Regions from separate parts of the Cupriavidus sp. MEYA8 genome, predicted to be linked through region 3. Evidence: predicted binding sites of a transcription regulator. Region 3 holds the regulator's gene; each other region holds the start of a gene.
What was found. Region 3 encodes FNR, which switches genes on or off when oxygen is low (the NO sensors DNR and NnrR bind a similar motif). Its sites were predicted from a motif close to TTGATNNNNATCAA; they were not measured.
Positions count from the first base shown of each region.

Region 1: hemN (oxygen-independent coproporphyrinogen III oxidase) is a predicted target of FNR. The motif match lies at 3,817-3,830, and genes of this name have one in related genera.
Region 2: AC5WJ1_RS18595 (universal stress protein) is a predicted target of FNR. The motif match lies at 2,789-2,802, and genes of this name have one in related genera.
Region 4: AC5WJ1_RS21805 (OmpW/AlkL family protein) is a predicted target of FNR. The motif match lies at 2,443-2,456, and genes of this name have one in related genera.

Region 1 is NZ_CM181221.1:3,493,504-3,501,199, reverse strand. Features, by position in the region: gene AC5WJ1_RS16445 (UvrD-helicase domain-containing protein) at 122-2,218, shown strand; gene AC5WJ1_RS16440 (hypothetical protein) at 2,431-2,601, shown strand; gene AC5WJ1_RS16435 (ABC transporter substrate-binding protein) at 2,587-3,705, opposite strand; gene hemN (oxygen-independent coproporphyrinogen III oxidase) at 3,907-5,388, shown strand; gene AC5WJ1_RS16425 (c-type cytochrome) at 5,456-6,343, opposite strand; tRNA gene AC5WJ1_RS16420 (tRNA-Arg) at 6,799-6,874, shown strand; gene AC5WJ1_RS16415 (hypothetical protein) at 7,042-7,164, shown strand; gene AC5WJ1_RS16410 (MipA/OmpV family protein) at 7,593-7,696, shown strand, end outside.
Region 2 is NZ_CM181222.1:323,936-331,631, forward strand. Features, by position in the region: gene sorA (SorA family sulfite dehydrogenase catalytic subunit) at 1-967, shown strand, start outside; gene sorB (SorB family sulfite dehydrogenase c-type cytochrome subunit) at 978-1,634, shown strand; partial or broken gene AC5WJ1_RS18590 (SRPBCC domain-containing protein) at 1,713-1,853, shown strand; gene AC5WJ1_RS18595 (universal stress protein) at 1,895-2,731, opposite strand; gene AC5WJ1_RS18600 (hypothetical protein) at 2,886-3,194, opposite strand; gene AC5WJ1_RS18605 (hypothetical protein) at 3,526-3,924, shown strand; gene AC5WJ1_RS18610 (DUF3820 family protein) at 4,015-4,239, shown strand; gene ggt (gamma-glutamyltransferase) at 4,251-5,969, opposite strand; gene AC5WJ1_RS18620 (DUF1097 domain-containing protein) at 6,123-6,659, opposite strand; gene AC5WJ1_RS18625 (amidohydrolase family protein) at 6,698-7,696, opposite strand, start outside.
Region 3 is NZ_CM181221.1:2,189,436-2,197,131, reverse strand. Features, by position in the region: gene ccoN (cytochrome-c oxidase, cbb3-type subunit I) at 1-477, shown strand, start outside; gene ccoO (cytochrome-c oxidase, cbb3-type subunit II) at 496-1,161, shown strand; gene AC5WJ1_RS10160 (cbb3-type cytochrome oxidase subunit 3) at 1,165-1,329, shown strand; gene ccoP (cytochrome-c oxidase, cbb3-type subunit III) at 1,332-2,249, shown strand; gene ccoG (cytochrome c oxidase accessory protein CcoG) at 2,299-3,771, shown strand; gene AC5WJ1_RS10145 (FixH family protein) at 3,807-4,016, shown strand; gene AC5WJ1_RS10140 (hypothetical protein) at 4,013-4,258, shown strand; gene fnr (fumarate/nitrate reduction transcriptional regulator Fnr) at 4,319-5,044, opposite strand; gene AC5WJ1_RS10130 (sulfite exporter TauE/SafE family protein) at 5,122-5,883, shown strand; gene scpB (SMC-Scp complex subunit ScpB) at 6,441-7,307, shown strand; gene rluB (23S rRNA pseudouridine(2605) synthase RluB) at 7,313-7,696, shown strand, end outside.
Region 4 is NZ_CM181222.1:1,026,753-1,034,448, reverse strand. Features, by position in the region: gene AC5WJ1_RS21810 (AMP nucleosidase) at 163-1,650, shown strand; gene AC5WJ1_RS21805 (OmpW/AlkL family protein) at 1,734-2,378, opposite strand; partial or broken gene AC5WJ1_RS21800 (alpha-isopropylmalate synthase regulatory domain-containing protein) at 2,766-2,956, opposite strand; gene AC5WJ1_RS21795 (hypothetical protein) at 3,151-4,464, shown strand; gene AC5WJ1_RS21790 (DUF6587 family protein) at 4,833-5,147, opposite strand; gene feoB (ferrous iron transporter B) at 5,161-7,020, opposite strand; gene AC5WJ1_RS21780 (FeoA family protein) at 7,034-7,363, opposite strand.

The sequences.
Region 1 (7,696 bases), 1.3 Mb from region 3:
CCCGCTGACTGATCAGGGCCGGCCCAGCGTGTTAACATGATTAGCTTTGCGTCCGGCGCCGCCCCATGTGGTGTACAGGGCGCGACGCCGTCCCGACCACCCCACGCAAGCATTCCCGCGCATGAGCCACGGCCTCAACGCCGCCCAATCTGAAGCCGTCCGCTATCTGGACGGACCCTGCCTCGTCCTTGCCGGGGCGGGCTCGGGCAAGACCCGCGTGATCACGCAGAAGATCGCGCACCTGATCGAAGACAAGGGCTTCGAGCCGCGCCATATCGCCGCCGTCACCTTCACCAACAAGGCTGCCAAGGAGATGCAGGAACGCATCGGCAAGCTGATGGAAGGCAAGACCACGCGCGAGGGCAAGCGCATCCCGCTCAAGCAGCTCACAGTCTGTACCTTCCACTCGCTGGGCGTGCAGATTCTGCGCATGGAGGCGGAACACGTCGGCCTGAAGCCGCAGTTCTCGATCATGGATTCGGACGACTGCTTCGGCCTGATCCAGGAGCAGCTCGGCACCACCGACAAGAAGCTGATCCGCGGCGTGCAGAGCACGATCTCGCTGTGGAAGAACGGCATGGTCGACCCCGAGGTCGCGATCGCGCAGGCGGCCAATGCCGACGAGCACCAGGCCGCGCTGGTCTACCGCAACTACGTCGCCACGCTGAACGCGTACCAGGCGGTGGATTTCGACGACCTGATCCGCTTGCCCGCGGAACTGTTCGCGCGCAACGAAGCGGTGCAGCTGAAGTGGCAGAACCGGCTGCGCTACTTCCTGGTCGACGAGTACCAGGATACCAACGCCTGCCAGTACCAGCTGCTCAAGCTGCTGGCGGGGGGCTCGCACCTGCGCGCGCCGGCCTTTACCGCGGTGGGCGACGACGACCAGGCCATCTACGGCTGGCGCGGCGCCACGCTGGACAACCTGCGCGGGCTGCAGACCGACTTCCCCGACCTCAAGGTGATCAAGCTGGAGCAGAACTACCGCTCCACCGTGCGCATCCTGGAAGCGGCCAACGCGGTCATCGCCAACAATCCCAAGCTCTTCGACAAGAAGCTGTGGAGCGAGCACGGCATGGGCGATCCCATCGCCATCCACCCGATGAACGACGAGGAGCACGAGGCGGAGTCGGTGGTGTTCCGCCTGTCGGCGCACAAGTTCGAGCGCCGCGCGCAGTTCCGCGACTACGCCATCCTGTACCGCGGCAACCACCAGGCGCGGCTGTTCGAGCAGATCCTGCGGCGCGAGCGCATTCCCTATGTGCTGTCGGGTGGCCAGAGCTTCTTCGACAAGGCCGAGATCAAGGACATCTGCGCCTACCTGCGCCTGATCGCCAATCCCGACGACGATCCCGCCTTTATCCGCGCGATCACCACGCCGCGCCGCGGCGTCGGCAATACCACGCTCGAAGTGCTGGGCACGTTTGCCGGGCAGGCCAAGGTGTCGTTGTTCGAGGCGGCGATGATGGGCGGCATCGAGGGCAAGCTGCAGCCGCGCCAGCTGGAGCCGCTGCGCGTGTTCTGCGAATCGATGGTGCGGCTGGCCGACCGCGCGGCCAAAGATCCGGCCACCGAAGTGCTCGACGACCTGATGGCCGGCATCCACTACGAGGCATACCTGTACGACAGCTTCGACGAGCGCCAGGCGCAGTCGCGCTGGACCAACACGCTGGAGTTCCTCGAATGGCTCAAGCGCAAGGGCACCAAGCCGGAAGCGGCCGAGGGCGAGGAAGCCACCGGCTATGACAACGCCGACGGCTTCGGCAGCGAAGGCAAGAACCTGCTTGAGCTGACGCAGACCGTGGCGCTGATGAGCATGCTCGAAGGGCGCGAGGAAGATCCCGACGCCGTGCGGCTGTCCACGCTGCACGCGTCCAAGGGGCTGGAATATCCGCACGTGTTCCTGGTCGGCGTGGAAGAGGGCATCCTGCCCCACTGCCGCGAAGACGACGACATGACCGACGAGAAGATCGAGGAAGAGCGCCGGCTGATGTACGTCGGCATCACGCGCGCGCAGCGCAGCCTGCAGATCAGCTGGTGCAAGAAGCGCAAGCGCGCGCGCGAGACGTACTCTTGCCAGCCGTCGCGCTTTATCGGCGAGATGAAGCTGGAAGAAGCGCCGGCACCCAAGGACGAAACTCCGGCGATGAGCCCCAAGGACCGGCTCGGCGCGCTCAAGGCGCTGCTCGGCGGCCCAGGCAAGACGGCGGCCGGCTGATCTTAGGTACGAAGCCCGATACAAAACCCTACCAGGCCGACAAGACCGCGCGCGCCGCTGTCCTTAGCATGACGGTTGTGCCGCTCTGCGCTTTTCACGGTGTGCGGCTTGCGGCGGCAGGGGCTGCCCGGGTCTTGCCGCGCCAGACATCAAGTCTGGCTTTTCCCTGTAATTGGCCCCCGCCGCGCCAGCGTGCGGGGGCAATTTTGGACGTGCTCGCCCTGCTGCAGGCGGTGGTCGACGACGCCGCCGACAGCGGCCACGAGGTCGCGCTCAGCGGCCAGGCGCAGCCGCTGCTGGCGTGGCCGTCGGAGCTGCGGCGCGCGGTGGTCAACCTGGTCGAGAATGCGCGGCGCGCGCGCCTGTCGCTACCGCGCGCCTGACACCGCCAGCGTGACGTACTGCGAGCCGCGCTGGCCGTGGCTGAAGTCGAGGGTAAAGTCCCCCACGTCGACACGGCCTTGCAGTGCGCGGCGCAGCTCGGCGGCACCGCCGGCGCGCACGCCGGCCAGCGCCCGTGCCAGCCATGCGGCGCCGATATAGCCGGCCAGCGTCGCCGAGGACGGCGGCTCATCCAGGTATTGCTTCATGCGCGCTACGTGTTCCCTGACCACGCGCAGCGTGGCCTGCTGCGGGCCGGGCGCGACCTGGGTCAGCACCATGCCGCCGGCGTAGCCGGTACCCAGGATCTCGCGCGCGGCCGTGGCACTGACCGACGACAGGCCGACCAGGAAGCCATACCAGCCCTGCGCCGCCAGTGCGCGGCCCAGTCCGGCATAGGCCAGCGTATCGCCCGCGACGATCACGGCGCCGGGGCGGGCGGCTGCAATGCGGCGTGCCGCAGCGTCGGCACCCGGGTCGGCTTTGGGATCGAGCGGCACCGCGCGCGTGCCGGTCTGCGCCTCCAGCCGGGCCAGCGATGGCGTGGCGAAGTCCGGCGCCACCGCCAGCGCGATCGCGCTCAGGCCATAGCTGCGCAACTGCCGCACTGCCGCGTCGAGTTCGGCCTGGTAGTCGGCGCGGGTGAACCAGACGTTGTCCGCTGCCAATGCCAGGCCCGACAGCGGCGCCACAATCTGCACGCCGCGCCGGACCAGCTCGGCCGATGACGCCAGCGCCGGCAGGAGACGGTCGCCGGCGCCGAACAGCAGCTCGGCGTGCTCGCTGTCGGCCAGCGCCACCGCCTGGGCCACCGCGCGGCGCGGATCGGGATCGGCGTTGCGCACCACGTGGGCGATCCGTACCGGGCCGTTGGCGGCATTGACCGCGTCGAACAGCACCTTGGCGCCGGCCAGGTAGTCGCGCGCCAGGTCCGCCTGCGCACTACCGCGGTCGATCAGGTGGCCCACCACCACGGTGCGGCGCGCGGGAGACTGGGCCAGCAGCGGGGCATTGGGCAGCGCCAGGACCGCTGCGCCGGCCGCCAGCAGGCGTCGGCGCAGCGGTAGGTACGGCAGGGAAGGGGGCAGGGTGTCCGGGATCGGCATCGCGCAATAGGAAAAGGGGGCGCAAGTCGCGCCGGCGCGCAGCGTATCCGCCACGTATTACCGCCGTGTGACGCGGGGCGCCTGCGCACCCGTGCCGTGCCAACGCCGCGCTTGACGACGATCAACGCAACGCGCGGCGCGCAGTCCTAGCATGGGCTGTCAAACACCGTTCCCCCCGCGCCCCCCATGAACCCGCTTGCCATGACTACCCTTGCGCCCGACCGCCGCGCGCTGTCGGACTTTCGCGCTCTCGCCGGCCGCATCGACGGCAACGGCCCGCGCTACACCTCCTACCCGACTGCCGACCGCTTCAGGAACGGCCCGGACCTGTCGCTGTACCACGACGCCCTGGCCGCCTGCCGTGCCGATGCGCCCGCGCCGTTGTCGCTCTACCTGCATATCCCGTTCTGCGAGAACATCTGCTACTACTGCGGCTGCAACAAGATCATCACGCGCGACCACGGCCGCAGCGCCCGCTACGTCACCTACCTGGGCCGCGAGATGGCGCTGCTGGCCGCGCGGCTCGGCACGCGCCGGCGCGTGCTCCAGTCGCACTGGGGCGGCGGCACGCCGACCTTCCTGGATCCCGAAGAAATGCGCCGCGTGATGGCGCTGCTGCACGAGCATTTCGAACTGCCGCCCGATGGCGAGCATTCGATCGAGATCGACCCGCGCCGCGTCGATGACGCGCGCATGGCGCTACTGGCCGAACTTGGGTTCAACCGCGTCAGCCTGGGCGTGCAGGATTTCGATCCCGAGGTGCAGCAGGCCATCCACCGGATCCAGTCGTACGAAGAGACCCGTGCCGTGGTCGACGCCGCGCGCCGGCTGGGCTTCCGCTCGGTCAGCCTCGACCTGATCTACGGCCTGCCGCACCAGACTGCCGCACGCTTTGGCCGCACCATCGACCAGGTGCTGGCGCTGCGGCCCGACCGCCTTTCGGTCTACAGCTATGCGCACCTGCCGCATGTGTTCAAGCCACAGCGGCGCATCGACGAAAGCGCGCTGCCGCCTGCCGGCGAGAAGCTCGACATCCTGGTCTCCACCATCGAACGCCTGACCGCCGAGGGCTACGTCTATATCGGCATGGACCACTTCGCGCTGCCCGATGACGACCTCGCCGTGGCGCAGCGCGAAGGCCGGCTGCAGCGCAACTTCCAGGGCTACTCCACGCACGCCGGCTACGACCAGCTCGGCCTCGGCATCTCGGCGATCGGCGCGGTGGCGGGCCGCTACGTGCAGAACGCCCGCACGCTGGACGAGTACTACGGCGCGCTGGACCAGGAGCGCCTGCCGCTGGCGCGCGGGGTGGAGATGACCGCCGACGATCATCTGCGCCGCGAACTGATCGGCGCGCTGATGTGCAACGGCGTGCTGGATATCCCCGCGCTGGAGCGGCGCCACGGCATTGACTTCGGCACCGATTTCGCGCCCGAACTGGCCGACCTTGCCACCCTGGCGGCCGACGGGCTGGTGCAGGTCCAGCCAGCCCGCATCACGGTCACGCCGCTGGGACGCCTGCTGGTGCGGCGCGTGGCGATGGCGTTCGACCGCTACCTGCGCGACGATGCCGCACGCGTGGCGGTCGCCGGGCCCGAAAGCGAAGGCACTCGCCGGTCCGCCAACGACGGCGCGCAACCGATCCGCATCGTGCCGCGGGCGCGCTACTCGCGCGTCGTGTAACCGCCGCCAGGCATGAAAAAACGCCCGCGAATTTCGCGGGCGTTGTTGTTTGCGGCGCAGTCGTGCCTTACTTGGCTGCGTTCGCCATGTAGTCCGACGCGGCGATCACGTCGGCGTCCGGGCCGGCGTAGCCACCCTTGGGCGGCATCACACCCTTGCCCTTCAGTGCGTAGTTGTGGACCGCGTCCATGCCTTCCTTCAGGCGCGGCGCCCAGGCGGCCTTGTCGCCAAACTTGGGCGCACCGGCCACGCCGGCGGCGTGGCAGGCGGCGCAGACCTGGTCATAGACCTTCTTGCCGACGTCGGCCGACGCAGCGGCTGGCGCCGCAGCTGGCGCCGCGGCAGCGGCTGCCGGAGCCGCAGCAGCGGGTGCGGCCGGTGCGGGCGCAGCAGCAGCCGCAGCGGCTTCCGGCGCCGCAGCGGTCGTCGGGGCAGCGGCAGCCGGTGCCGGCGGCTCGGGGAACTTCGCGCCACCGGCGTCGGCCATGTAGACCACGGCGCGGGCCAGTTCGTAATCGGTGTAGTCGTCAGGCGTGCTGCCGGCGCGCGGCGGCATTGCGCCCTTGCCGCCCAGCACCGACTTCATCAGGCCGTCAAAGCCCTGGCCGATACGCGCGCTCCAGTCGCCGGCAGTACCATACTTGGGCGCTCCCGCCGCGCCAGTGGCGTGGCAGGCCGCGCAGATTTCCTTGTAGACCTGTTCGCCGGTCTTGAACACGCGCGGTGCATTGGGGTCCTTGATTTCGAGCGACGCGACCGGCTTGATGCGGTCGTTGACGGCTTCCGCGGTGGTGGCAGTGCCGGCACTTTCAGTGGAGCCGTGTCCCACAAAGTTGACCAGGAGGACGATCACGAGGATCGGTACCAGGAAAGCCGCGACCACCACAGCGATCAGCTGCTTGGGGGTCTTGATGGGAGACTCGTGTTCGTGGTGTTCGTTGTGGACGTCGCTCATACAGAACTCTCAGTTTTGCAGGAAACCTTCTGGCCGCTCACCCTCGGCTTGCTTTATCTGGCCCTAGTCTGACCACTACCTGGCCCGCAGGGACCCGACAGAAGTCCGCCCCATGCTGCCTTGCGGCCATTGCCTGGCTCGGGTCTGTCGCTATTTGCGCACTTCGGAGTGTCTCCCGGGCCGGGCCCCGGATTGTCGCCGAAACCAAGCCGCAAAGCCTTGATCCTGGTCGACTGCGTGAGGGGCACGATTTGACGCAAATAGCTGGCGATTATAGCCCCATTCCACCCTTCGCCAGTGCCAAAAGCGGCGGTTGCGAGACGTAAGGCGGACCCTCCGGAGAGGCCCGCATGGACGGCGCGGGGCAAACGCGGTATCCTATGCGACTTTCCTGCGGCGGCATTCGCGCGCTGCATTGCTGTACCCGCAATACCGGTTTAAAAAACCGTCTCTGTGCGCCCGTAGCTCAATGGATAGAGTACTGCCCTCCGAAGGCAGGGGTTGCTGGTTCGATCCCAGCCGGGCGCGCCAATCCCATCCGGATTTCCCGCTTTTCCTCCGCCGCCGCCACCACCGCCGCGAAGAACAACAACGCACAACCACAGCCTGCGCGATAAGACGCCGATGTCGATGCTGATGGTCGATATTGACCGCTTCAAGCGCGTCAACGACAACTGGGCCACGCCAGCGGCGACCGCGTGCCGAAGAAGCTGGCCGACGTGATGCGCGCGACCGTGCGGGCCATCGACGTGCCGGGCGCGCATCGGCGGCGAGGAATTCGCCGTGCTGCTGCCGCGGATGGCAAAACGCGCCTCGAATAACGCGGCGGTTGCCCAGCCCGGTCAGCGCGTCGGTCTCGGCCAGTTCGCGCAGCGCTTCGCCGCGGGCGAGGTAGTGCGAAAACAGCTTGCGGAAGCCCTGCAGCGTGACCCACAGCAGCAGCCCCAACGATAGCGCGCTGGCCGCCAGCACCGCGCTCAGGTGCGAGGCGGTGCGCAGCAGCAGGGGGCGGAGGTCAGCGAAAGCTGAACTCATCATGTGCTATCCGGAATAAGAGGCAAAGAACTCGATGTGTCATTGCCAGATAAGGAATGATCGAGGCTGCCAGGTATGGATATCGCCACTGCTGGCATGGATATCGGCGCGCACTTAATTCGCGGCGCAAAAAGTTTCATGACGGTCCCGCCACCTTGCGCCACGGCCATGCTGATAGATTCACCCGACCACACCCTGTCCCGAATGCCCTGTCATGGTTATCTCGACAAGCCTCCCGCGCTGGCTGCGCGGCGCGTTGGCCGGCATTGCGCTGGCCGTGGCCGCGCACCCCGGCGAGGCCGCGCCGGTCAGCCTGCC
Region 2 (7,696 bases), on a different replicon from region 3:
CCTGGCCAACATCCCGCTGTCGGTAGACCTGAACACTTACCGGCTGAGCGTGGGCGGCCATGTCGGCAAGCCGTTGCGGCTGTCGCTGGACGAGCTCAAGAAGCTGGCCGATCCCGTCGAGGTGGTGGCGGTGAACCAGTGCTCGGGCAACAGCCGCGGCTTCGGCGAGCCGCGCGTGTTCGGCGCGCAGCTGGCCAACGGCGCGATGGGCAATGCGCGCTGGACCGGCGTGCCGCTGCGCAAGGTGCTGGAGCATGCGGGCATCAAGGCTGGCGCCAAGGTGGTGACCTTCAACGGCATGGATACGCCGGTGCTGCCGAGCACGCCGGACTTCCGCAAGTCGCTCGATATCGCGCATGCGATGAACGGCGAGCCGCTGCTGGCCTGGGGCATGAACGGCGAAGACCTGCCGCTGCTCAACGGCTATCCGCTCAAGCTGGTGGTGCCGGGGTATTTCGGCACCTACTGGATCAAGCACCTGTCCGAGATCGAAGTCCTTGACCACCCGTTCGAGGGCCATGACGCGTTCTTCATGACCAAGGGCTACCGCGTGCCGGACAACGATTGCCAGTGCGTGGCCCCCGGTACGCCGGCCGCCAAGACGCGGCCGATCTCGACGCTGGCCGTGCGCAGCTTTATCACCAGCGTCGAAAACGGCGGCAGGCTGCCGGCCGGCCGTACCGTCGAGCTGAAGGGCATTGCCTTCGACGGCGGCTCGGGCATCCGCACGGTCGAGGTTTCCGTCGATGGCGGGCAGAACTGGCAGGCGGCGAAGCTCGGCGAGGACCTGGGCCGCTTCTCGTTCCGCGCGTGGCACTTGCCGGTGAAGTTCGCCCGCAAGGGCCCCGCGGTGCTGATGGTGCGCGCCACCAGCAACAAGGGCGAGACCCAGCCGGCCAAGGCCAACTGGAACCCCGCCGGCTACCGCCGCAATGTCATCGAAGCCACGCCGGTCACCATCGCCTGAGGAACGCGCCATGAAAGCAACCATCGCCCCCGCGCTGCTGGCGCTCGCCTTGCTCGGTGCCGGCCATGCCGGCGCCGCGCCGCAGGACATCAAGCTGCCGGCGGAAAACGTCAAGCTCAAGCCCGCCAGGCTGCCGGGCTACGGCATCGCCATGCAGAAATGCGCGATCTGCCATTCGGCCGACTACGTCTCCTACCAGCCGCCCGGGCTAAGCCTGGCGCAGTGGACCGCCGAGATGAAGAAGATGCAGCAGGCCTACGGCGCGCCGATCGACGATGCCGAAGTCGAGCAGCTCGGCGCCTACCTGGCCGTGGCCTATGGCTCGGCCAAGGCGAAGGATCCCGAGATCGTGGCGATCGCGCAGAAGGCCGGCAAGCCGGCTGCAGCGGCGCCTGCTCCCGGCGCCGCTGCCGCGAGCGTCGACGTGCAGGGGCTGCTGGCAAAGAATGCCTGCCTGAGCTGCCACAGCGTGACGCAGAAGGTGGTCGGACCGGCCTACCATGAGGTCGCCGTGCGCTACAAGAACGATGCGCAGGCCCAGGCGAAGCTCGAAACCAGCATCCGCGGCGGCAGCAGCGGCAAGTGGGGTGCGGTGCCGATGCCGCCGTTTGCCAGCCTGAAGCCGGAAGAAGTGCGCGCGCTGGCGGCATACGTGCGCCAGCAATAAATTTCCACCTGCCAACTCGCGCCCCGGCCATTGCCGGGGCGTTTGCATTTTTCTCCTTGCCAGACGCGCCGTCGCCACGAAGACGATGGCACGCGCTACACCGCGCGCGTGATGCATCCGGACGAAGCCACGCGCAAGCAGCATGAAGAGCTGGGCTTCCACGAGGGCTGGAATACCTGCATCACGCAGCTGGAAGAATTTGCTGCGCAGCTGAAGTGAGCCGGCAAGGAGGTTGCCGCAGGCGCGCGGCGGCGCGCGCTTCAGTGCGAGAACAGCACCGGCACGGTCATCGACTGCAGCAGCACGCGGGTCACGCCGCCGAGGACCAGTTCACGCAGCCGGCCATGGCCGTAGGCGCCCATCACGATCAGGTCGGCGCCAAAGTCCGCGGCGCGCGACAGGATCAGCTCGCCAATGGTCAGGTCAGCGCCGCCGGGGCCGTGCTCGATTTCGACCGAGGCGCCCTGCCGCTCCAGCACCCGCTGCGCGTGGCTGACCGGCGTGGCATCGGCACGCAGCTCCTTGGCGGGGGTATGGGCGCCGAGCATGCGGACTTGCGCGCCAGCCAGCAGTGGTAGCGCGTCGTGCAGGGCGCGCGCGGCCTCGCGGCCGCCGTTCCAGGCCAGCAGCACGCGCGTGCCGATGGTGCTGAACTCGCCGGCGCACGGGACCACCAGCGTGGGCCGGCCGGATTCCAGCAGCAGCGCTTCCAGCAGCTGCCGGGCCACCGGGCCTTCGACGTTGTCGCCATCGTACTGGCCGGACACGATCAGCCCGGCCTCGCGCGCTTCGCGCAGCGCCAGCGTGACGGGGTCGCGATCGACCGCGCGCCAATCGGCCACGACCCCCAGTTCGCGGGTGGCGGCCTCGAAGGCGCAGTGCATGTCTTCGCGCTGCAGCCGGCGGCGTTCCTGGTCTTCGGCCAGACAGCGCTGGGCATTGTCCATGCGGTAGGACCAGCCGGGGTCGGGCACGCGCCCGGCCAGCAAGCCGATCAGCGGGCAGCCGGCGGCGCTGGCGAGGCGGCCGGCAAGGTGCAGGCGGCGGGAGGACTGTGGATTGCCGTCCAGGTGGACCAGGATGCTGTCGTAGGCCATGATGCCCTCGCTTCGGTCTTGCTTGCATCCAGTCTAGGCCGCAAGACCGATTGGGCCTTGACCCGAGTCAAGGCGGCCGGAACCCGCGCTTAATCCGGCCGGCACGGAAAGCGACAAGAAACGGACGGCAGGCGCCATCTGCCACCAGCATCACTCAGTCGTCGTGGTCTTCGTGCCAGCGGCGCCATTCACGCTCGCGCCGCCTTTGTTCGCGCCATTCGCGCTCGCGCCACTTGCGCTCCCGCCATCGTTGTTCGCGCCAGTCGTCGTAATAGGCCGGCGCCACGACCACCGGCGGCGGCGGCGCCACGTAGACCGGCGCCGGCTCGTAGTAGACCGGGGGCGGCGCCACGGCATAGCCGGGAATGCCGATGCCGATATCGACGTTGACGCGGGCCTGGGCGGTGCCCGGGCCCATGACTGCGATGCCTGCCAGAGCGCAGGCGGCCAGGATGCTTCGCATGGTGATGTCCTCCTGGCCGGCAATGTAACGGTGCGCCGCGGCGGCAGGTGTTCGCAGAAGGTTAGGCACGTAGCAACGTGTAACCGCACCGGCGCTTTTGCGGCGCTGGTGGCGCCCCGGCGCGCTGTCGCACTCCCCGTCGGCCAGCACGCGCACTTCGGGCTCAGGGTGGAGGGGCAAGCGGTGGCGCTGGCATCGCGCGCGTAATTAACCCGCTCACGCGTGCCTGGCAAGGCTGGTAAATCACCGTTGCAAAAACAAACAGAATGTCAGGTGCCTCGGCGCTAAAGTGGTCTTTCCCATGCCTGAAGGCTAATTTGGAGGTACACGCATGAAGCAACATCTGGCGAAATCCCTGTTGATGGCTGGCGCGATGGTCGCGTCCTACCCGCTGTTCGCACAGCAGGCCCAGCCCCTTCAACCGGCCCAGCCGATGCAAGCCACGCAACCGATGCAAGCCACCCAGCCGGCGCCGTCCGCGCAACCGATGCAAGCCATGCCGGCCCCCGCACCGTCCGCACCATCCGCCCAGGTCGCACAGGCCCCGGGCGCAGCCAGCCCGTACGCACCCGCAGGCCAGCCCGCGCAACCGGGCATGGCGCCGGCCCCGGTCGACCCGATGCAGGCAGCCGCACCTGCCGGCGCCGTCGATCCCGCCAGCATGAGCCTGGCCCCCGATGCGCTCGGCACCCGCCTGGGCCAGCGCAGCGGCTTCCTCGACGGCGCCTGACGCCAGTCCCCGCGCGCTAACGCGCGGACCGGTGGCGGACCGGCGGGCGCAAGCTGTGGTAGCGTAGCGCCCTGCCGATTTGACGCCACCATGACTCCGTTCGATTCCGACGCACTGAAGCGGCTGGTCAGCGTCGCCATGCCCTATGGCAAGCACAAGGGCACGGTGATTGCCGACCTGCCGGGCAACTACCTGAACTGGTTCGCCCGCGAAGGCTTCCCGCCAGGGGAGATTGGCGGGCTGCTGGCGCTGATGCACGAGCTCGACCACAACGGCCTGTCGCACCTGCTCAAGCCGTTGCGCGGGCGCGGCTAGCACCGCGCCGGCTACAGCCCCAGCGCGCGTCCGTCGCTGCGCGGGTCGTGCGCGCCGGCAAGCTGCCCTTTCGGTCCGATCCGGATCGCGCCCGGATGCCCGGCCAGCTGGCTCTGCGCCGGGATCGGGCTCAGCTGGTGGCCGCGCGCCGCCAGCTCACTGAACACCTGCCTGCCGGCGTCCTGCTCCAGCTTGAGGCTGTCGCGGCTGTCGGAGAAGGTCTTGCCCAGCAGGAAGCGCGGCCGGCCGAGCGCGGTCAGCGGGTCCATGCCGTAGTCGATCATCCGCGTCAGCACCGCCGCCAGCGTCTGCGGCTGTCCGTCGGCGCCCTGCGTGCCATATAGCAGCCGGGGGCGGCCGTCCTTGAGGTAGATGCCCGGGTTCAGCGTGTGGAAGGGCCGCTTGCCGCCCTGCAACACGTTGGGGCTGGCGGGATCGAGGCTGAACGATGCGCCGCGGTTGTGCCAGAGTACGCCCGTGTCGCCCACCACCACGCCGCTGCCCCAGTCGAAATACACCGTCTGCAGCATGCTGACGCAGCGGCCCTCGCGGTCGGCCGCGCCGATGTACACCGTATCGCCGGGCTGGTACACATGCGGCCACGGCATGGCCCGTGCCATGCGGATGCGTTGCGCCTGCGCATCGAGGTGCCGGCGCGACAGCAGCCGGTCCACCGGCACGTCGACGAAATCGGGATCGGCGACGTAGCGATTGCGATCCAGGAACGCCAGCTTCACGGCTTCGACCAGCAGGTGGTAGTAGTCGGCGCTGCCCTCGGGCACGGCCGACAGGTCGAAGCGGTCGAGGATCCCCATGATCTCCAGCGTCGTCACGCCCTGCGTGGGCGGACGCAGGCCCAGCAGTTCGCCGCCACGGTAGGCCACGCGCAGCGGCACTTCCTCGCGTGCCTGGCAGCGCGCCAGGTCATTGGCGCGCAACGGCGAGCCGGCCTGCGCCAGCCCTGCCGCAAGCCGGCCGGCGATGTCGCCCTCATAGAACTCCCGCCCGCCCTGCGTCGCCAGCCGCTCCAGCGTGCGCGCCAGTTCGGGCTGGCGGAACATTTCGCCCGGCTTCGGCATGCGCCCGTCGGGGGCGAACACGCGGCCGAAGCCGCCCCAGGCCGGCAGGTCCGCGGCGCGGAACTCCTGCCAGAAGCATTGCGACGGCGTGACCGGGAAGCCGTTGGCGGCGTACTCGGTGGCGCGCCCCAGCAGCGTCGACCATGACTGGGTACCGCCCCACTGGCTCTTGCCGAAGGCATAGGCGCGGTCCCAGATCGCGACCGTCGCGGCCGCGGTCAGCGCGGCGCCCGGCCCGCGCAACGGGATGGCGCCGCTGTAGCCCGGCGTTTCGGCGGCGGCCTGCCCGATCCCGGAGAACGAGCGCACGTTGCCGTCGCGGTCGCTGGTCACCAGGAAGGCATCGCCGCCCAGACCGGTGAAATGTGGATAGGTCACGCTCAGCACCGCGCCGATCGCAATCGCTGCCTCGATCGCATTGCCGCCTGCCTTCAGCACTTCCAGTCCCGCCTGGCTGGCGAGCCCATGCGGGCTGGTGACCATGCCCGCATCCGAATGCGCCAGGACGCCGCGCGCCGCGGGCGCGGCGTCCTGCGCCGCCTCGGCGCTTGCGGGCGCCAGGATCGTGCTGCCCGCCAGCGCTGCTGAACTTGCCAGGAAAGCCCTGCGCGAGGTGCCGCCGCAGGGGTCGACTTCAATCGTATGTTTCATGCCGCTGTTTTCCATGCCGCTGTTTTCCATGCCGCTGTTTTCCATGCCGCTGTGTTCCATGCCCTTGTGTTCCATGCCCGTTCCCCCGGAAAGACCGGCTGCCCCGTGCTGTCGCCGCGCGGGCAGCCGCGATGATGACGATGCGATGGCGGCTCAGGCTTCGCGCTTGTGCGCCTGCCACGACCGCTCGACCAGGCTTTCCGGCGCCGAGTAGCGCGCCTTGATCCAGGCATAGGCCGGGCCCATTGCATTCATGGCAATGACGGCACCCAGCGCGGCGACGGGATCGCCCGGCGTGGGCCCGAAGCCCCCGAACAGCGTGGCGAAGTAGGAGGCAAAGCCGAAGAACATGCCGGGAATGAAACGCAGCGTGTAGAACACGCGCGCCAGGAACATCATGCCGGCGTTGAGCATGAACAGGATCACCATCTCCGCCGCGATCAGCGCCGGCCCCGAGTACTGCTCGGCGGCCTGCCGGAAGCACAGCACGATCACGAACGCGAACAGCGACCCCACCGGCAAGGTCGGCCAGATCTTCTTCAGGTTCTCCGGCGTGGGCCCGCCCATGGCAAAGGTGGCGGCCCAGCTGATAAAGATGGCCCACGGCGGCAGGTGCGACGCATGCGCGGCAATGGGAACGGTGGTGATGGCCAGCAGCGAGGCCACGACTTCGGCAGGCAGCTTCTTCATGATCGTCTCCTGGAAAGCCTTGAAAGGGTTGGGGCGGTTCAGTGCGCGCAGCAATGGTGCCGGCGGATGTCGCAGCGGTGCTGCGTCACCACCGTGATCCGCCCGCGCTTGACCACCCACAGGCGCGGCGGAATGTCGATCAGCGCGTCCGCCACCTTGAAGGTGTCGAGGATCACGATATCGGCCTGCCGGCCCACTTCCAGGCCATAGCTGTCCTGCAGCCCGATCGCGCGCGCGGCGTTGTGCGTGCCCATGCCGAGCACAGCGAGCTGGTGCTCCGGCACGCCGAACTGCGCCACGTGCGCGAGCATATTGCCGATCTGCAGCATGTCGGCCTTGCCGAACGGCGTGAAGGCATTGCGGATATTGTTGGACGAATACGCGACGTTGACCCCGCCGTGATGCAGCGCCTTCACCGGCGTCAGCCCGCGGCGCTGGTTCTGCGCGTCCTTGCGCCCGCCCAGGTACAGGTCGGTCGCGGGCAGGGTCACGATGCTGATGCCGGCGTCGCGCAATTGCGCCACCAGCGGCTCCAGCTGCGCCGTGTCGAGCGCGCCCAGGCTGGTCACATGGCCAAGCGAGACGCGGCCCTGGTAGCCGCATTCGATGGTCTTGCGCGCGATGTAGTCGACCGCGGCAAAGCGCTGGTCGGCGGTATCGTCGGCAAAGTCGGCATGCATGTCGACCGGCGCGTCATAGCGTTGCGCCAGCTCGAACACCATGTCGATATGGCGCACGGTATCGGCCCAGCTCAGCTCGTTGTAAGGGCAGCCGCCGACCACGTCGGCGCCCATGTCCATGGCCGCGATCATCAGCTCGCGCGTGCCCTGCGACTTCAGGATGCCCTCCTGCGGAAAGGCCACGATCTGCAGGTCGAGCAGGTCGTGGTACTCCGCCTTGAGCTCCAGCAGCGTCTCCACCCCGATCAGCCCCTGGATCAGGTCGACGTCGGGGTGGGCGCGGATCGCGACGGTGCCATGCCGGACCGCCATGTCCAGCACCTGGCGCGAGCGGTCGAGCACGTCGTGCCGCTGCTG
Region 3 (7,696 bases):
ACGTTCGAAGGCTCGATGATGTCGATCAAGACCGTCAATGCGCTGTCGCACTACACGGACTGGACCATCGGCCACGTGCACTCCGGCGCGCTGGGCTGGGTGGCAATGATCTCGATTGGTTCGCTCTACTACCTGATCCCGCGGCTGTTCGGCGAGAAGCAGATGTACAGCGTGCGCCTGATCGAATGGCACTTCTGGATCGCGACCATCGGCGTGGTGCTGTATATCGCCTCGATGTGGATCGCCGGCGTGATGGAAGGCCTGATGTGGCGCGCCACGCAGCCTGACGGCACGCTGACCTATGCCTTCGTCGAAGCGGTCAAGGCCAAGTACCCGTTCTACCTGATCCGTCTGCTGGGTGGCATCTGTTTCCTCTCCGGCATGCTGCTGATGGCCTACAACGTCGCCAAGACCATCGTCGGCAAGCGTGCCGTGGATGCGCCGATCCCGGCCAGCATCCCGGCCTCCGCACACTGATCATTCCAGGATAGAAAGATGTCGGAAAAACAAAGATTCTTTTCCCACGAAACGCTGGAGAAGAACATCGGCTGGCTGATCATCTGCACGATCCTCGTGGTCAGCATCGCGGGTCTGGTGCAGATCGTGCCGCTGTTCTTCCAGCACTCCACGACCAAGCCGGATCCGGGTATCACGCCGTATTCGCCGCTGCGGCTGATGGGCCGGGATATCTATATCCGCGAAGGCTGCGTCGGCTGCCACTCGCAGCAGGTGCGGACACTGCAGGCCGAAACCGAGCGTTACGGCCATTTCTCCACCGCGGGCGAGGCCGTCTACGATCACCCGTTCCTGTGGGGCTCGAAGCGTACCGGTCCCGACCTGGCACGCGTCGGCGGCCGCTACTCGGACGACTGGCAACGCATCCACCTGCGCAACCCGCGTGACGTGGTGCCCGAGTCGGTGATGCCTTCCTACCCGTGGCTGGAGAAGGCCGCGCTGCCGACCAACGATATCCAGGCGCGCATGCAGGCGCTGGCGAAGCTGGGCGTGCCATACACCGAGGCCGACATCGCCAAGGCGCCGGACGAGCTCCAGGGCAAGACCGAGGAAGACGCGCTGGTGGCTTACCTCCAGGCTCTGGGCACCAACCGCCGCAATGTCCGCGTGGACACCGCTGCAGCAGTTGCACCGGCGAAGGAGTAAGCCATGGCCATGATCACCGCTATTGCGACCGTCGTGTCGATGGTCGTCTTCCTTGGCATCTGCTGGTGGGCGTGGTCGGCCGGCCGGCAGGCCGCCAACCGGGAATCCGCCATGCTGCCGTTCGCGCTGCCTGACGAAACCACGACAACATCGAGCCGGAACACCTAGCCATGAGCGATTTCTTTTCCGATTTCTGGAGTTACTACATTGCCGCGATCGCGCTCGTCGGCATCGTCTGGTGCGTATGGCTGCTGTTCTCGCAACGCAAGATCACCAAGACCGCCAGCGGGGGCGACGACACCGGCCACGTCTGGGACGACGACCTGCGCGAACTGAACAACCCGCTGCCGCGCTGGTGGATGTGGATGTTCCTGCTGGCCTGTATCTTCGGCCTGGTCTACCTCGTGTTGTATCCGGGTCTGGGCAAGTACTCAGGCGTGCTGAAGTTCTCGACGCAGGGCGAACTGGCCGCGCATCGTGCCGCGCAGGAGCAGATGCAGAACGAGATCTATGCCAAGTACCTGAAGATGGATGTCAAGCAGGTGGCTGGAGATCCGCAGGCGCGCGAAATTGGCCAGCGGCTGTTCCTGAACTACTGCGCGCAATGCCATGGTTCGGATGCGCGCGGCAGCCGCGGCTTTCCCAACCTGACGGACGGCGACTGGCTGTATGGCGGCGAACCCGAGACCATCCAGCAGACCATTGCCAAGGGCCGCAATGGCGTGATGCCGCCGTTCGCATCCACCATCGACGGCAAGCTGGCAGGCGACGTGGCGCAGTATGTCCGCTCGCTGTCGGGGCTGTCTTCGGATCCCATCCGCGCCTCGCGTGGCGAGAGCACTTTCAAGTCGACCTGCGCGGCTTGCCACGGTGCCGGCGGCAAGGGCAACCAGGCACTGGGCGCGCCGAACCTGTCCGATAACGTGTGGCTGTATGGCAGTTCGGAAGGCAGCATCGTCGACGCCATCCTGAAGGGGCATAACAACCATATGCCGGCACATGAAGAGATCCTGACGCCAGAGCGGATCCGCATGCTGACGGCCTATGTCTGGGGTCTGTCGAATACCGGCGGGGGTGCCGGCCAATGACAGGCGACTCATCTGAGCGGGCGCGGGCCGCCCGCAGGAGAAACCATCCATGAACGCACCCGGGACCGAAGAAATGGCCCGGGCGGCCGACCGCCAGCGGTCGGCCGCTGCGCCTGCCGAGACCTCGGATGAAACGCTGTACGAGGTCCGCCGCAAGATCTATCCGCGCTCCGTTACGGGCGCTTTCTCCAGTTGGCGCGTCTGGCTGGTCCTCTTCACGCAGCTGATCTACTACGGCACGCCCTGGCTCCAGTGGAACGGACGCCAGGCCGTGCTGTTCGACCTTGGCGAACGCAAGTTCTACATCTTCGGGCTGGTGTTGTGGCCTCAGGATGTCATCTATCTCGCCGTGCTGCTGGTCATTTCGGCGCTGGCGCTGTTCCTGTTCACGGCGATCGCCGGGCGGCTGTTCTGCGGTTACGCCTGTCCACAGACGGTCTATACCGAGATCTTCATGTGGATCGAGCGGCGGATCGAAGGCGACCGGATCGCCCGCATCCGTCTCGACGGCGACCCCTGGAGCCTGCGCAAACTGCGTATCAAGGCCACCAAGCACTTCCTGTGGGTACTGATCGCGCTGTGGACCGGCTTCACCTTCATCGGCTACTTCGCGCCGATCCGTGAGCTGGGTGGCGAGCTGGCGAGCCTGTCGCTGGGCCCGTGGCAGACGTTCTGGATGCTGTTCTATGCGTTCGCCACCTGGGGCAACGCTGGCTTCATGCGCGAGCAGGTGTGCAAGTACATGTGCCCGTATGCGCGTTTCCAGAGCGTGATGGTCGACCGCGACACCTACGTCGTGACCTACGACGTCGGCCGGGGCGAGCCGCGCGGCAGCCGTTCGCGCAAGACCGACCATCGCCAGGCGGGCCTGGGCGATTGCGTCAACTGCAGCATCTGCGTGCAGGTGTGCCCGACCGGCATCGATATCCGCGATGGCCTGCAGTATGAATGCATCGGCTGCGGCGCGTGCATCGACGCCTGCAACCAGGTCATGGACAAGATGTCCTACCCGCGCGGGCTGATCCGATACACTTCGGAGAATGCCATGCGCAAGGCGCTGTCCGCGGCAGCATCGCGCAAGCGCCTGCTGCGTCCGCGTGTCATCATCTATTCCGTGATCTGGGTCGCGCTGCTCGCTGGCTTTGTGGCTTCGATCGCGCTGCGCACGCCGCTGAAGGTGGACATCATCCGCGACCGCGGCGCGCTGGGCCGGGAGGTCGAAGGCCGCTGGATCGAGAATGTGTATCGCCTGCAGCTGATCAACACGACCGAGGGGCCGATGTATATCAGCGTGCGAGCCGACAGCGACGAGCTGAAGCACCTGACGGTCGAATATGACAAGCAGGCCGAATCGCTGGCGCCGACCTCGAACCGGCTGTTGCCGATCCGCATACGCGTGCCGATCGAAGACGCGGCGCAGGGTACGCACAAGATCAGCGTGACGGTGACCAGCGAAGGATCGGAGCAGGGCAACGCCGAGATCCGGCAGAGCACCAGCTTTATCGTGCCGCGCGACCTGTGACGCCAGGCGCTCGGTGCAGAACTCAAGGGGGCATGATGAATCAGCAAGGCAATCCGTGGTGGAAAGAGCCGTGGCCGTGGCTGTTGATGAGCGGCCCGCTGGTCGCGATGGTGGCGTGCGGCGTCACCATCTGGCTTGCGTCGTCGCATCCTGACGTGCCGGTGCAGGGCGCAGCGCGCCATGGACTGGTGGTCGAGAAGGCCGAGGCGGTGCGGCCTCAGCCGAGCGCAGCGAGGCAGCCATGAGGTTGCGCTGGCTGATGTGGGTCTTGTGGCCCGGGTTCCTGATGGCGGGCTTCGCCACCGCGACGGTGTTCTCGGTCGTGGACCCCGGTGATCTGAAGTTCTTCGGGCATCCGATCGAGGCGTCGCGCGAATCGATCTACACGATGAGCTTCCTGCTAGCGTGGATCTTCTGCGCGCTGTCCAGCGGGTTGACGCTGTACACGATGCCGACGCGGCTCAGCGATACCGACGAGTTGGAGTGAATGCCGATGCCTGCGCCGCCCCGCGCGGCGCAGGCGCAAAGCGGCGGGTGGTGGGAAGGGTCAGCAGCTACGGCTGTAGAGCTGCTTGATGCCGGCGAGATCCACCAGCTTGACGTGGCGCTGGCGAATCTGGATCAGGCCGGCTTCAGCGAAACGCGAGAACAGGCGGCTGACGGTTTCCAGCTTCAGGCCCAGGTAGCTGCCGATTTCCTCGCGGCTCATGCGCATCACGAATTCGGTCGACGAGTAGCCGCGCGCCGACAGGCGCTCAGACAGGTTGATCAGGAAAGCGGCCAGGCGTTCTTCGGCGCGCATCGAACCGAGTGTCACCAGCATCATCTGGTCGTGCGTGATTTCCTTGCCCATCAGCCGCAGGAACTGATGCTGCAGCGAAGGCAGGTCTGCAGACAGCGTCTGCAGGTCCCCAAGGCGGACTACACAGACCTCGGTATCTTCCAGCGCGGTGGCGTCCGAGGCATGCTGCATCTCACCGAGGCCGTCGAGGCCGACGATTTCGCCTGGCAGGTGGAAACCGGTAATCTGTGAACGGCCGTCTTCGGTCGTGACATGGGTCTTCAGCGTGCCGAAGCGAACGGCGTAAACCGCGGTGAGGGGATCGCCCATGCGATACAAGGTCTCACCCTTATGGACCCGGATGCGTTCCTGCACCAGCGTGTCCATCTTGGTGAGGTCTTGCTGGGACATGCCAACCGGAAGGCACAGTTGCCCCATCGCGCAAGTGGAGCAACGGGGCGACATCTCAGTGATTGGAATGGAGGTGAGCAATTGGAACCTGCAAGAGTGGATGCGAGGGCGCGACCCCGCCATTTTACCGTGCGATGTGATGAGGCAGGGAGTCAGATTTGCCATTTGGTGTACTAATTAGCGTTTTTATGCTGGCATTGCTGGGCGGCGTGCACTGCGCGGCAATGTGTGGCGGCATCGCACTGGCGGTTGAACAGCCGCGTGGCGGCGTCGCGGCCCTGACCTTCGTGCGTAGCCGCGCTGCCTGGGCCGGCGAGTTGCTGGCAATGCACCTGGGCAGGATTTCGACCTATGTGCTGCTTGGCGCGCTGTTGGGCGCGATTGGCGCCGGCGCGTGGAAGCAGGACTACCTGCCGTTGCAGCGCTGGTTGTTTGGTGCCGGCAGTGCCATGCTGCTGTGGTCGGGCTGGCGCGTGCTGCGCGGCAATGCCTTTACCGTCGCGTGGCTCGAGCGGCTGGCGGTGCGGGCAGGCAGCGTGCTGGCGCGGCAGCTTGGGCGGCTGGGCGGCGGCGCCATGCCCACCTTCGTGCGTGCGCATGGGGGGCTTGCCAGGCGCTATGGTGTTGGCCTGGCGTGGGGGCTGGTGCCGTGCGGCATGGTCTATGGAGCGCTGACGCTGGCGCTGCTCGCCGGCAATGCCGGTTCCGGTGCGCTGGTGATGGGTGTGTTTGGCATCGGTACGCTGCCCAACCTGCTGGTGCTGTCGGGGCTGTCCGGCTACCTGCGCAGCCTGTCGCGGCGGCGCGCGGTGCGCGTGGGCGCGGGCGTGGCGGTCATGGTGTTCGGGGCCCTTGGTCTGGCGCGCGCGGTGTTGTTGCCACATTCGCTGGCAGAGCAGGGTTTCTGCCTGGTCTTTTGAGACGTATGCGGCGCTCGGCGCGTCGGATGGTGGTTGCGGGCGAGGGCGGGAATGCCATACAATCGCCAGCATTGCGGTATCGCGCGGTGTTTTGTAAGCAGCGGCGAGCAGCGCCAGCGGCCTTCCTGCCAGAAGGTGCGCCCAGGGCGGCGGGGAGTGTTGGTAGTTCGATTCCCGGCCCGTCCCACGGTCCATCCGGATCAAATGATCTGGTTCAAAAGCCCGGCTGGCACTGCGGTGTTGGAGATGCCGGCCTTGCTCCCGATACCCGTTTTTCTTGCGTCCGAGGCGTTCAGTTCGCCGACAGCGGCGTCCGTTGTGCGGACGCGCCACGCAAGAGGTTCGCTGACCGGCCCATGGCGGCATGCGAACGATCTCCTGCCGGAGTGACCCGGCAACTCGATGCAAAGAAAGGGAAGTGCACGGCTTGGATGCAGCAGGCATCCGGGTGAGCTGCGCAATGAGATGGCGATGGCATTGGCATCGCTGTATCCAAAATCTCCGGTGCCCCGGATCCGTCCGGGAGCAGGTGCAAAGACAGGCTGCACACCATCAACATGAATACCCAAGAGGCGAAGATCGTCCTCGAGACGGCGCTGATCTGCGCGCAGGAGCCTTTGCGCGTCAATGATCTGCGACGGTTGTTCGCCGACGACGTCGGCGCGGACACCGTCCGCGTGCTGCTGGAGGAACTGCGCCAGGACTGGCGCCCGCGCGGCGTGGAGCTTGTGTCGCTGGCCAGCGGCTGGCGCTTCCAGAGCCGCCCCGAGATGCGTGAATACCTTGATCGCCTGAATCCGGAAAAGCCGCCGAAATACTCGCGCGCCGTGATGGAGACGCTGGCGATCATCGCTTATCGCCAGCCGGTGACGCGTGGCGATATCGAGGAAATCCGCGGCGTGACGGTCAGCACGGAAGTCATCAAGAAGCTGGAAGACCGCAGCTGGATCGAGGTGATCGGGCACCGCGACGTGCCGGGGCGCCCGGCCCTGTATGCCACCACCAAGGCGTTCCTGGACGACCTCGGGCTGCGCACGCTGGACGAGCTGCCCCCGCTCGAGGATGCCCAGGCGCAGGCGCAGGCAACGCTGCTGGACCAGCAGGCCATCGATTTCGAGGCGCTGGCGGCAGGCAAGCCTGGCAGTGCCGATGAAGAGGCGTTTGCCGAGCCGGCCCGGCCCGAGGCATCCGCCGCAGGCGAGCCCGAAGCCACGGACGCCGGCCAGGGGTCCGCCGACGGCGCAGTCGCCAACGGATTCGACCTGCAGCCGCACCAGCATGGGGCGGAGGAACTGGGTGCCGAAGGCGAACCAACCGAGCTGGGCAATCCTGCCGATTCCGATCCGGACGGGGCACGGGCTGAACTGCCGGAAGACGGCGCCTCGCCGCACCCGAGCGAGCACGACGAACGCGTGCCGAACTGAACAACATGCAACATCCGATAGTGAATATCTTGTCTGATTCCGTTGAGCAAGACACCCGCCATGCGGGCGCACCCGCCGATTCCGGCGCCGCCGAACCCGGATCGGGCAGCGAAGCCGCGCCCCGCCGCAAGGGGCTGCGCCGCGGGCTGAGGAACCTGGTGGCGTCGCGCCGCCAGGCCACGCAAGATCGCGATGCCGGCCGCGCCGAAGGCGCCGAGGCCGGTATGCCCGGCGACGCCGCGGAAGCGGCCCCGGCGCCAGCGGCGGCCGGCGGGCGCGGTGCCCAGCGCGGCCGCGGCAAGCGCAAGCCGGCTCAGGGCGATGGCGGCCAGTCGGCGCAGGCCCCGGCCGACAAGGCGCACAAGGCGCACAAGGCTGAAAGCGGCGAG
Region 4 (7,696 bases), on a different replicon from region 3:
CGGCCCCTCGCCGCCCCTTGCCACCAGGGGCGCCGCGAGTCGAGAACGGCACGGGAACCCGCGCCGCACAATTGGCGGAGTGTAGCGAGCGGGCGCGGGCGCGTCAATTTGGCTTCCGGGTGGGTGGGGGTGCCGCTCACGCCAGCGCGCCGGCGGGGTATCATGGCCTGCATGAACGCCCCCGTCTTCTCCTCAGCCCATCCGGCCGACCAGCTCGCCGAATTTTCTGACGCAGATGCAGCGCTGGCGCGCATCCGCGAGATCTACGACGCCTCGGTCGGCGCGGTGCGCGCGCGCTTCGATGCATTCGCCAGCGGCAAGCCGCTGCCCTCGGCCGCGCACGCCTGCTATCCGTACCTGGGGATCTCGGTCAACATCGAGACCATGGTCACCGACAGCCGCCCCTCCTGGGGCACGGTGGCCTACCCCGGGGTGTACGGCACCACGGTGACCCGCCCCGACCTGCTGGCGGACTACTACCGCGACCAGATCGAACGGCTGATGCGCTACCACCGCGTCCCGGTGGTCGTCGGCCTGAGCCGGCGCCCGATCCCGCTGCCGTTCGTGATCGAAGCCTCGACCACCGACATCAGCTACACCCAGGCGCGCGAGCTGGAGGCCTCGTTCGTGCTGCCCGAGCTCAGCCGCATCGACGACGGCATCGCCAACGGCACCTACGAGCCGATCCCGGGCGAGGCCTGGCCGCTGTCGCTGTTCCCGGCCGAGCGCGTGGACCTGGCGCTGCAGCGGCTGTACCACTACACCGGCACGGCGCCGCAGCATGTCCAGCGCTTCGTGCTGTTCACCAACTACCAGCGCTATGTCGATGAATTCGTCGCGCTGGGCCGTGCGCTGATGAGCAGCAGCGACGGCGGCGGCTACACCCGCTTTGTCGAGCCCGGCGACGTGGTCCAGGACCTCGGCGGCGCCGAGCCCGAAGACACGACCCGCCCGCGCGCGCTGCCGCAGATGCCGGCCTACCACCTGGTGCGCGAGGACAAGCTGGGCGTGACGCTGGTCAATATCGGCGTGGGCCCGTCCAACGCCAAGACCATGACCGACCATCTTGCCGTGCTGCGCCCGCATTGCTGGCTGATGGTCGGGCACTGCGGCGGCCTGCGCCGCTCGCAGCAGCTGGGCGATTACGTGCTGGCACACGCCTACGTGCGCGACGACCACGTGCTCGACCACGACCTCCCGCCCTGGGTGCCGGTGCCGCCGATCGCCGAGATCCAGGTGGCGCTGCAGGAAGCGGTGGCGCGCGTCACCGGCCTGTCCGGCAGCGAGATGAAGACGCGCATGCGCACCGGCACCGTGGTCTCCACCGACGACCGCAACTGGGAGCTGAAATCCAAGTCGCTGTATGCGCGCTTTAACCAGTCGCGTGCCATCGCCATCGATATGGAAAGCGCCGCGGTGGCCGCCAACGGCTTCCGCCTGCGCGTGCCCTACGGCACGCTGCTGTGCGTCTCGGACAAGCCGCTGCACGGCGAGCTCAAGCTGCGCGGCATGGCCAACGCGTTCTACCGGCAGCGCGTCAGCCAGCATATGACCATCGGGCTGGAGGCAATCCGCATCCTGCGTGAAAACGGTGTCGAGCAACTGCATTCGCGCAAGCTGCGCAGCTTCGACGAGCCGGCATTCCGCTAGGCTGCGACGTTCTTTCTTGCCCAAGCAAAAAAGGCCGGCTCCCGACGGGGCCGGCCTTTAATTTTTTACTCTCGCGTTGCCGCTCAGAAGCGATAGCCCACGCCCATGCTGAACAGCCACGGGTCCAGGCTCACCTTGGACACTTTGACGTCGCCGGCCTTCACATCGCTCGACAGCCAGATCTTCTTGATGTCGGCATTCAGGAACCAGTTCTTGGTCAGCTTGTAGTCCATGCCGATCTGCAGCGCCGGCCCGACGCTCCAGCTGTCGAGCTGCAGCGCGTTGTTGGCGAGGTTCTCGCCCCAGATGCGGGTGAAGTTCAGGCCCGCGCCGATATACGGACGGAACGTGCCATTGGGAATGAAGTGGTATTGCACCAGCAGCGATGGCGGCAGGTGCTTGAAGGTGCCGATCTTGTTGCCGTCGAGATAGACGTTCTGCTTCTGCGGTACGGTCAGCACCAGCTCGGCGGCGATATTGGGGGTGAAGAAGTAGGTGACGTCGAGCTCGGGGATCCACTTGTTGTTGACCGTGATGCGGTCCGATGCCCCTACGCCGCCAACCGGGTCCGAACTGTTGGCCATGTCGAGGTAGGTGCCGCGCAGGCGCACCATCCAGTTGCCTTGTGCATCGTCGGCGGCCATCGCGGGCGCGGCGAACGCGCCGAGCATGGCGCAGGCGGCGATGGCGGAGCAGGTGACCCGGGTACGGAGAGAGAGCTTGTTCATGATGTTTTGTCTTGGTCTGGTAAGGAGTCCGCGGACAGTTTGGCCGAGCGGGTTTGTGCGGACCTTGATGCAGAACAAGTCGAGAAGCCGCCACACAGGTGCGTCGCGATCGCGCGACAGCGGAGTTGCGGCGCTAATCCTCCGCTAATAACCACATGCGGAATCATTCGTGGCAAGCCGGCGCGCCAGCCCTTACGCTGTGCAGGAGATCAGCGCCCGCGAGCTTCCACGCAAAGGCGGGCGCCGTGGCACCGGGCATGTCGTGGGCGTCCGCAAGGGCGTCTTTCCGGGTGTGCCCCGTGGGGGCGGGGCACACCGGTTTTCTTCGGATCCCCTTGCGGCGAGCGCCGTGTCAGGCCACGTCGGCTTCGTCTGCCGGCCGGCGCGGTGCCGGCTCACGCCCGAGACCACCGCGCGCAGCGACGCCGTGACCGGGTTCACGTCGATGCCCGCGCCGAAGCCCGTCGGCGAATCTCCCACCCGCACTTCCCATAGCAAGCCGCGCGCGCATCGGCGCCGGCGGTCATCGCGTGCTCGTGGTAGTCCATCACGCGCACCGGCAGGTCCACATCCGTCACGGCGCTCCGCCTCGACCGAAGGACGGTCGCATGTGCGCTGAAAGGATGAGTTATGCGCGGGTCCGTACGTTATCCCTCAGTCATCTGGCCAGTATTGCGCTGGCACCTTTGCACCTAGGCTGGTAGCGCGTGAAAGAACACGGGGGAACATCATGAAACTGAGAACGTGGGCAACCTGGCTGGCAGGGACTGCCATGACATTCTTGCTGGCCGCCTGCGGCGGTGGGGGCAGCGGCGGCTCGAGTTCGCCCTCCACGCCTGCCGCGACCACGCCGCTGACCTTCACCGTCAAGATGAGCACGACCTCGGGCGAGGTAGGCGTGGGCCGCACGCTCACCATCAGCGCGCTGGCGGTGGACAGCAACGGCGTCGATGTCAGCGGCAATACGGTGTTCACCTGGAGCAGCGCCGACAATGGCATCGCCACGGTCGAACCGGTCGCGGCCACGCCGGCCAATGCGGTGGTGCGCGGCATCGCCACCGGTACCACCAACGTGCAGGTGGTCGCGACCGTCAGGAACGCCGACAACACCACCACCACGCTGCCTGCGCAGACCGCCACCATGACCGTGGTGCCGGCTTCCGCGGTCAGCTACAGCCTGTCGATTCCCCATACCAATCTGTCGATGAGCGACGGCCAGGAGCTGCCGGTCAAGGTGTCGCTGGTCGACAGCAACGGCAATGACGTCTCGGCCAGCGTCAACAGCTGGGCGTGGGCGAGCAGCGCCACCGCGGTCCAGGTCACGGCCAGCCAGAACAGCGCCACGCTGAAGGCGAGCAACAGCTCGACCACCGCGGCCGTGACGGCTGACGTGTCGGTGTCGGTCACGGCGCCGGATGGCCGCGCGATCGGCGGCGTCATCGTGGTGACGGTGGCGAAGAACGGCTCGGCCACCTATCGCGTGGTGACCACGCGCCTTGGCCAGCCGGTGGATGCGCTGCAGGTGCTCAACGACCATCCGGCCAAATTCACCTCGCGCGTGCTGCGCAACGACGGCCAGGATGTCACGGCCGACTTCGACGGCACCTGGACCTACACCGCCACCTCGCCGACGCTGTCGACCGCCGAAGCCGCGGGTACGCACGATGCCACGGTCAGCAGCAGCCTGGCCAAGGGCACCGGCCCGGTCCAGAGCACGCTGACGGTGACCGCCGTGAGCACCAAGCTGGCCGTGCGCCCGGCTGCCGCCCTGTCCGTGACCGAGAATCCGACCTGGACGCTGGTCGACGACAACCAGCAGCCGCTGACGCTGCTGCTGATGCCGGCGATCCCGGTGGAAGTGACCGCGCGCATGAAGCACCTGGGCGATGATGCGCAGTACACCGCGTGCAAAGACTGGGCGTGGGAAAAGACCGGTCCAGTGTCACTGACGCCTAGCATGCTGATGTTGCCGCACCAGGTGCGCGCGACGGGCACCGCCGCCGGCGACTTCACCATCACCGCGACCTGCACGGTGGTGGCGGACAACACGCCGCTGAAGCTGGTCTTCGTCGGTACCGTCAAGTAAGCAGCAACGTTCCCGCGCGCAAGTGAAACGCCCTCCGGTCCGGAGGGCGTTTTGCATTGGTGCCTTCCCAAAGCGTACCCATTTCTGCGCAGCAAGGAAGAGTCGTATTGCGCGGCCAATACAGCCCGCGAAACCACCAGGTGAGCCCACGTCCTGCCAGTGCCGCGGCCCGCACCGACCACGTTCCGCACCCAAAGCGTACCCATTTCTGCGTGCCGCTTCACAGTCCTTCATTGCCGCCGGTGTACCCCATCAGCCCGCGCCAGACGAGCGTATCCCGCTGCCTGCGCATGCCGCGCAAGCAGTCGGCGTACCCGTTTCTGCGTGAAGGAGCCCAGAAGGGAGATGGAGGGGAAAATACGCGCCGTTCAGCGCTTGCGCACGAAGCGCACGACCTGCTCGGCGGGCTTTCCTTGCGCGCCAGTGGCGTTGGCGGTGTTGGAGCCGCAGGTGTTGCAGCCGCCGTCGTCGCAGCCGCTGGTGCAGCCCGAGGCCGCCTGCGGCGCCAGCCACCGCACCAGCCGGCCGCGCCAGCCGCTCGCGGCGGCGCCGCCCAGGCGTGTCGCGAGGGCGGCCTTGACGCGCTCGCGCGTGCGCGGCGCATAGCGCGCCAGCACCGAGACCGCGCACGCCAGCACGATCAGCGGGACCAGCAGCGTTTCGAAGGCGTGGTAGAGCGTCATGGCAGCGATGGCGTCAGCTGAACAGCAGCGCGACGCGGTAAGTGACAAACGCGGCCAGGTAGGCCAGCCCGGTCAGGTACACGATCGATCCTGCCATGACCTTCCACGAGTTGGTCTCGCGGCGGATCACCGCCAGTGTCGAGATGCACTGCGGCGCGAACACGAACCACGCCAGCAGCGCCAGCGCGGTGGCCAGCGACCACTGCGCGGCGATCATCGGTGCCAGCTGCGCGGCCATGGCGTCTTCACTGCCAGACAGCGCGTACACCGTCGCCAGCGCGCCCACCGCCACTTCGCGCGCGGCCAGGCCAGGCACCAGCGCGATGCAGATCTGCCAGTTGAAGCCCACCGGCGCGAACACCTTCTGCAGCGCATGGCCGATCATGCCGGCAAAGCTGTAGTCGATGGCCGGCGCGGTCGCGCCTTCCGGCGGCGCCGGGAAGGTCGACAGGAACCACAGCAGCACGGTCAGCGTCAGGATCACCTTGCCCACGCGCGACAGGAAGATCCGGGCACGCTCCCACAGGCCGATGGCCACGTCGCGCACATTGGGGATGCGGTACGACGGCAGCTCCATCAGCAGCGGATGGTCGGTGCGGTCGCGGCGGAAGAACTTGAGCGCATAGGCCACCACCAGTGCGCTGACGATGCCTGCCACGTACAGCGCAAACAGCACCAGCCCCTGCAGGTTGAACAGGCCCATCACCGTGCGTTCGGGGATAAAGGCGCCGATCAGCAGCGCATACACCGGCAGCCGTGCCGAGCAGGTCATCAGCGGCGCCACCAGGATGGTGGTGAGGCGGTCGCGCGGATCCTGGATGGTGCGCGTGGCCATGATGCCGGGAATCGCGCAGGCAAAGCTCGACAGCAGCGGGATGAACGAACGGCCGGACAGCCCCGCACCCATCATCAGCCGGTCCAGCAGGAATGCCGCGCGCGGCAGGTAGCCCGATTCTTCCAGCGTGAGGATGAACAGGAACAGGATCAGGATCTGCGGCAGGAACACCACCACGCTGCCCAGGCCCGCGATCAGGCCGTCGACCAGCAGGCTCTTGAGCAGGCCGTCGGGCAGATGCGCACCAAGCAGTTCTCCGGCCCAGTGCACGCCGCCCTCGATGCCGTCCATCAGCGGCTCGGCCCAGGAGAACACCGCCTGGAACGTCAGGAACAGCAGCACCGCCAGCAGCAGCAGGCCGAACACCGGGTGCAGCACGATGCGGTCGAGCCGGTCGTCCAGCGCCGCGGTGCGCGCCGGCATGCTGACCGCTGTGGCCAGCAGGCGGTTGACCTCGGTGTGCACGTCAACGTCGCTGGCGGGCTCGGGCGAGGACGGCGGTGCGGCAGGCAGGGCGCCGTCGAGCAGCGCCAGCAGCGCTGCCGCGCCGTCGCGCTTGACCGCCACGGTGCTGACCACCGGCACGCCCAGCGCGGCAGCCAGCTTGTCGCGGTCGATCCGGATGCCGCGGCGCGCGGCGGCGTCGCTCATGTTGAGCACCACCACCATCGGCAGGCCCAGCCGGCGCAGTTCCAGCACGAAGCGCAGGTGCAGGCGCAGGTTGGTCGCGTCCACCACCGACACCAGCAGGTCGGGACGCTGCTCGCCGGCGCGCACGCCCATGCAAACGTCGCGCGTGATGGCTTCATCCAGGCTCGCCGCGTGCAGGCTGTAGGCACCCGGCAGGTCCAGGATGCGCACCTGGCGTCCGGCCGGCGAGACGAAATGGCCTTCCTTGCGCTCGACGGTCACGCCGGCGTAGTTGGCCACCTTCTGCCGGCTGCCGGTCAGTCGGTTGAACAGTGCGGTCTTGCCGCAATTGGGATTGCCTACCAGCGCGATGCGCAGGGCAGGAGTCGGGGAAGCTGCTACAGACATATTCCGGAAGGGCTCACGCGGTCCGCTTGGTCCGCTCGTTCGGTGTGGGCGTCGTGGCGCCGGGCTGTTTGCCCGCTTCGGCAGGCGCGATGCTGGTCACCGAGGCGCTGGCGAGCTCGATGCCGATGCGCGCCGCTTCCACGCGGCGCAGCGCAAAGCGCGTAAAGCCGATCTGCGCGACCAGCGGATCCATGCCGAAGGGTCCGTAGGCGATGACCTGGACGATTTCGCCGGGAACAAAGCCTAGCTCTCGCAGGCGGCGCGCAACCGGGTCGCCGGGCGTGGCGTCGTCCACCGATTGCACTACGGCGGGCGTGCGCCGTGGAAGTTCAGACAACCGCATCATGCTTCCAGTCCGTTGGCGCGGTCGTCCAACGCGGCCGTGATGCGGCCGGCATGACCTCGCCAGGTACGTAAATGAAAATCGTTTTCATTGTATCGCAAATAGGGCATGACGATGCCCCGCAAGTGGCGGGCACGCCAGCCGCCATGCCGCTGCGCGGCAGGAGGCGAATGATAACCGGTGACGGCGCGCGCGGAGGGGCCAAGCTTACGGCCGTGCGCTGGCACACATGCGCGCTAGCGTTTCGAAGTTCGGCTGTCCAAAACCTAATGCAACAGGTCTCATGCAGCACCATGCAATTACTACATTTGCGTTATTGGATGCCGCAAGCCT